Caldalkalibacillus thermarum: one gene and its partner. The protein of the gene in region 1 binds, or shares a complex with, the protein of each later gene. Links are inferred from orthologs where the notes say so. Each region holds a gene or a part of one and is shown on either strand. Other genes may lie near its edges.

What was found.
Region 2: the proteins of dnaN (region 1) and dnaX are in contact, whole or in part, in a cryo-EM structure (PDB 8GIZ), measured with the Escherichia coli proteins. The link is inferred for Caldalkalibacillus thermarum from one-to-one orthologs.

The regions. Positions count from the first base shown.
Region 1 is NZ_BMKZ01000046.1:13,324-16,255, reverse strand. The notes cover bases 23-2,905. They hold dnaN (DNA polymerase III subunit beta), read left to right. Parts: upstream 23-838; coding sequence 839-1,972; downstream 1,973-2,905. Other genes in these bases: recF (DNA replication/repair protein RecF), read left to right, coding at 2,304-2,905; yaaA (S4 domain-containing protein YaaA), read left to right, coding at 2,071-2,292; dnaA (chromosomal replication initiator protein DnaA), read left to right, coding at 23-656. Outside these bases: more of dnaA, read left to right, coding at 1-22; more of recF, read left to right, coding at 2,906-2,932. UniProt on the Escherichia coli protein: Confers DNA tethering and processivity to DNA polymerases and other proteins. Acts as a clamp, forming a ring around DNA (a reaction catalyzed by the clamp-loading complex) which diffuses in an ATP-independent manner freely and bidirectionally along dsDNA.
Region 2 is NZ_BMKZ01000073.1:2,026-4,940, forward strand. The notes cover bases 50-2,915. They hold dnaX (DNA polymerase III subunit gamma/tau), read right to left. Parts: upstream 2,424-2,915; coding sequence 675-2,423; downstream 50-674. Other genes in these bases: recR (recombination mediator RecR), read right to left, coding at 50-311; IEW48_RS15975 (YbaB/EbfC family nucleoid-associated protein), read right to left, coding at 341-652; IEW48_RS15985 (ATP-binding protein), read right to left, coding at 2,578-2,915. Outside these bases: more of recR, read right to left, coding at 1-49. UniProt on the Escherichia coli protein: Part of the beta sliding clamp loading complex, which hydrolyzes ATP to load the beta clamp onto primed DNA to form the DNA replication pre-initiation complex.

The DNA.
Region 1 (2,932 bases):
CTTTTAATACCTTGCATGAGGAAGCGAAACAAATTGTGATCTCAAGCGACAGACCACCTAAAGAGATCCCTACATTGGAAGACAGGCTGCGCTCCAGGTTTGAATGGGGCTTAATCACCGACATCACGCCGCCCGATCTGGAAACCAGGATTGCCATCCTGCGTAAAAAGGCAAAGGCTGAAAATCTGGATATTCCCAATGAGGTTTTAGTGTACATTGCCGATCTCATCAATACCAATATCCGCGAACTGGAAGGGGCCTTAACCCGGGTCGTGGCGTACAGTACCATGACCAATCAAGATATCAGCACGGAGCTGGCCCAGGAAGCCTTGAAAGATATTGCGCCGAGTAACAAACCTCACTTGATCACGATTGCCCATATTCAACAAGTCGTTGCTGACCATTTCGGTTTAAAGGTTGAAGATTTAAAAGGGAAAAAACGGACCAAGTCAATTGCCTACCCACGTCAAGTGGCCATGTACTTATCCCGCGAACTGACCGATTCTTCCCTGCCCAAAATTGGGCAAGAATTTGGCGGACGAGACCATACGACCGTCATTCACGCCCACGAAAAAATAAAAAAGGATCTGCAAAAAGATACCTCGTTTCAAAAAATAGTGGAACATCTGATCAAAGTGATCAAGAAAGAGACTTAATATCAACATGTGTATAACAAAACAAGCCTATACACACGCCATCCACATGTGTATAGGCTTTATTTTGCTGCCAGAGATCAAGTTATCCACAATTACACAGGCATTAATGATTAATACGAACTAAATTAATATATTATGCTAAAATAAATGGCATATGCTAAAAAAATTTGGAGGTCGACAGCATGCATATTGTGGTGGATCGAGAAGCTTTAAAAGAAGCGGTTAATCAGGTATCCAAAGCCGTATCATCGCGGACCACAATCCCTATTCTAACCGGTATCAAACTGACAGCTACCCATGAAGAATGCATTTTAACCGGCAGTGATTCTGACATTTCCATCCAGGTTTCCATTCCCGCCCAACGGGATGATATAGAATTAATTAAAGTGGTTAAAATAGGTAGTATCGTCCTTCCGGCCAAATATTTTGCAGAAATCGTCAAAAAACTGCCAGCTGAACACATTGAGATTGAAGTGCTGGAAAATGAAGTCACTCACATTCGCTCCGGATCAACGGAGTTTAATTTAAACGGATTAAATGCTGAAGAATATCCCCGCCTGCCCCAACTGGAAGAGGATCAGGTCTTCAGCATTCCGGCCCAGTTGCTTAAAAGTTTGATTCGTCAAACATCCTTTGCCGTCTCCACATTGGAATCCCGTCCCATTTTAACAGGGGTCTTGCTTAAACTGGAGGAAGGGCTGCTGACGTTAGTGGCTACCGACAGCCACCGCTTAGCACACCGTTCTGCCCAAGTGGAAGTCAATCACAACCTCTATCTTGAAAATGTGGTCATTCCTGGGCGGAGCATGAACGAATTGCAGCGCATTTTAGAAGACGAGTCAGATCCGGTTGATATCGTGATTACCAATAATCAGATGCTGGTCAAAGCAGGACGCTTGCTCTTTTACTCCCGCCTGTTGGACGGCACGTATCCAGATACAGAGCGCATCATTCCCTCAACAAGCAAAACCACGCTGGAAGTGGAAACGAAAGCGCTTTTGTCCGCCATTGAACGCGCATCTCTTTTAGCGAAAGACAGTAAACATGTGGTAAAATTGAGTATACAAGAAGAGCGCATCCATATTACCTCTAACACCCCGGAAATCGGGCAAGTGTTTGAGCAGGTTAACGCTCACCATATAGAAGGGGAAGAAATTCAGATCGCGTTTAACGCCAGATTTATGCTGGATGCCCTCCGTGTCATTGACTCGCCGCAGGTTTCGATCCAATTTACAGGTGCCTTAAGCCCGTTTGTGATTAAGCCAACAGATCATGAACATATGCTGCACCTTATTCTTCCTGTGAGAACCTATTAAGTTCTCTTAAGTTTTATATCTCTTACCTGAGTTGTAACAATGAGCGGGAACAAACCAATTTCTTCGCAAGACCAGCACAGAGGAAAAGGTGAATTGTTTTGGCCAAGATCATCCACATTTCCACACCTTATATTACACTGGGACAACTGTTAAAACTGGTAGGTGTCATCGATACTGGCGGGCAAGCCAAATGGTTTCTGGCCGAACATGACGTTCTGGTTAATGGCCAAACGGAAAACCGCCGGGGACGGAAACTATACCCTGGTGATGTCATTGAAATTGACGGCTTTGGTCAGGTTAAGATTGCTGCACAAAGCTAGGGGGATTCCCTTTGTATGTCAAACGTTTAACCCTGCAACATTTTCGCAATTATGCTACCCTTGAGCTAGAGTTCCAACCGGGGATCTATTTGTTTATTGGGGACAATGCCCAAGGAAAAACCAACCTTTTAGAGTCGTTATATGTGTTGGCCATGACCAAATCTCACCGCACCTCCAAGGAGAAGGAACTGATTCAGTGGCACAAGGCGCACACTACGCTAGCCGCAGAGCTAGAAAAAAAATACGGCTCTGTTACGCTGGAATTACACATTTCTCAAAGAGGAAAACGGGCCAAGCTGAATCACTTGGAACAAAAACGGTTAAGTGATTATATCGGCACCTTAAATGTGGTGATGTTTGCACCTGAGGATCTCGAATTGGTCAAAGGAAGTCCTCAGGTGCGCCGTCGTTTTATTGATATGGAGCTGGGGCAGGTGAGTGCCAATTACTTATACGATTTGGGGCGTTATCAGAAACTATTAATGCAGCGCAATGCTCTCTTGAAAGAATGGACTGACCGGGAAAAACACCGTCCCATGGTTGACGTCTTTACCCAGCAGCTTATTGACGTGGCGGTCAAATTATATCAAAAGCGTTTCAAGTTTCTGCACAAGCTGGAACAATGGGCTCAAGAGATTCA
Region 2 (2,915 bases), on another replicon or contig:
TATAACCCTGCATACTCTTTGGTCCGCTCCATGGCAATCACGTCCTTAGGATCTTGCACCACACAAATGACAGAGCGGTCCCGCCCTTTATCCTGGCAAATCCGGCAGGGATCAATATCCGTAATGTTATGGCAGGCCGAACAATAAGTTAAGCCCCGTTTGGCATTGACCAGCGCCTTGGCTAGATCAAGCACATCATCTTCCTTCATGCTTAACACAAAAAAAGCCAGACGGCTGGCCGTTTTAGGACCGATGCCTGGCAATTTCATAAAACCTTCGATCAATTTGGCGATGGGTTCCGGATAATGCACATACGTTCCCCCTTCACATTAGGCCTGTGTTAGAACAGTCCTGGAATGTTCAGACCGCCTGTCAGCTTGCCCATATCGCTTTGAATTAATTCGTCCGCTTTCTTCATGGCATCATTCATGGCAGCCATGATCAGATCCTCCAGCATCTCCACATCATCCGGATCGACCGCTTCAGGTTTAATGCTCACATTCACCAGTTCCTTGTGACCGTTTAAAGTAATGCTGACCATCCCGCCGCCAGCGGTTCCTTCAACCGTTTTTTCCTTTAACTCTTCCTGTACCTTTTGCATCTGTTTTTGCATTTTTTGCATTTGCTTCATCATGTTGTGCATGTTTCTCATGGGAATGAAACCTCCTTTGTCATCATTCATGGCGATCCTCAACCACTTCAACCAGCTCTTCCCCTACCAGGCGGACCGCTTCACTGTAAAAAGGATCCTGTTTCTCTTTGGCCTGGTCTTCTGCTTGCTTCTCTTTGTTCTCTTTGTGTTCTGCTATATATTGCTGTTTAAGCTCTTCCCATTCATTATACATAATTGTGACCATTTGTGCCTCTGTTTGTAGGTGACGGCAAACCACCTGTTCAATCAGCTGGCGGTGGCTCTCTTTTTCGGTTGTCTCCCGGTGGATCGCACTTTTGAAGGCCAGCAAGAAGAAACTGGGACCGCAGGCTACTGGCTCGCCATCCCGCAGCCAGGCATGGACCGTAATCTGTTTCCGCTTCACTTCTTCCAAAATGGCTGGCCACTTCTCCTGCAAATGTTTTAACATGGACTTGCTGGCTGTTGTTAACCACTTTTTTAATTGGGTGACGGACAAAGACGATGGGGATGCAGGGCGGCGCTTGCCCACAGCTCTGGAGCTCTTCTCCTCTTGTCCTGCTGTAGCGGTGCTGCCCTGTTGGCTCAGCCGTTTGAGCGTTTTTTCTAACATATCAACTTTGGCCTTGAGTTGTTCTACCTCTTCACTCGTCGCCGCTAGCTGGTCAAGATCATGGCGCGCTGCAACCTCTTTGGAAGCCGGCTGGGCCAGTTGATGGGTCAGCTGAATCAAAGCCACTTCCAAAAAAACGCGGGGATGGTGTGTCCATTTCATGTCCTGCTGGGCCCGGCTGAGCCGCTCAATGGCCTGAAACAGATGCTCATCCTGGTAGGTTTCAATTCTTTCCTTCAACTGTTCTGTCAGCTGCAACCGCTGAAATCCCTCAGCTAACCCTGGGGCCTGCCGGTACAGCAACACATCCCGGTAAAAGTAAATTAAGTCTTCCACAATGCGAACCGGTTCCTTCCCCTCTTCAATCAACAGGTTTAAACGCCTGATGGCTTCTTCCGTCTTGTTCCTCAGCAGGCAATCAGCCAGGTCGGTTAATGCTTCCTGGGCCACTGAACCGGTAACGGCCTCCACATCGGCCACCGTCACCTCTCCATCGGCATAGGAGACAACCTGGTCAAGCAAACTGAGGCAATCGCGCATACCGCCTTCTGCCACTTGAGTCAAAAGCTCCAGGGCTTCCTCTTGGACCTGGAAGCCTTCTTCAGCGCATATCAACTTGAGCCGCTTAAGCATCTCTTTTTGGGAAATACGCTTAAAATCAAACCGTTGACAGCGGGACATAATGGTGAGAGGAATCTTATGCGGTTCGGTGGTAGCCAAAATAAACATCACGTGGGAGGGGGGTTCTTCAAGCGTTTTAAGCAAAGCGTTAAACGCCCCTTGGCTTAGCATATGAACCTCATCAATGATGTACACTTTTAAGCGCACTTCAGTGGGGGCATATTTCACTTTATCCCGCAGATCCCGTATTTCATCCACACCATTGTTGGAAGCCGCATCGATTTCAACCACATCAACCACTGTTCCCTGGGTAATCCCGCGGCAAGCAGCACACTGATTGCAAGGTTCAGCCGTCGGAGCCTCCTGACAGTTGACCGCCTTAGCCATGATCTTTGCTGTGCTTGTTTTCCCGGTCCCCCTTGGACCGGTGAACAGGTAAGCATGGGTATACGTTTGATTGACCAAGGCATTCTGCAAAGTTTGCGTAATGTGTTCTTGTCCTATCACATCACGAAAGGTCTGGGGCCGCCAGACACGATATAACGCTTGGTACGTCATGGTCAACCTCTCCGTTTCAAACATGCCGTCTTAATTTCCTTCTGCTTGCTTACACCCGCTTCTCCACATGAGTCTCTCCTCGCAACTTATATTATTATACCGCGGGCAAACACTTAAAAAAAGACTCTCCGCCGCCCAAAGAAAGCTCTTGCGCTTAAGCGTCCAGATAGGGGATACATACGTGAAAGGTGGTGCCATACCCTTTCGAGGAAACCCGTATCTTGCCTCCCATATCATGGATAATCCGTTGGCAGATTGAAAGGCCCAAGCCAGTCCCTTCCTCCTTGGTGGTAAAAAACGGTTCAAAAATTTTATCAATCACATAAGGCGGAATGCCTGGTCCAGTGTCCATAATATCAATGCGGATCATTTGTTCTTCCCGTAAAAGTTGAGAGGACAAGCTGAGCTGCCCTTTGTTGCCCATGGCTTCAATCGCGTTTTTACAAATATTCAGGAACACCTGTTTTAACAGCTCCTTATCTCCCAAAACCG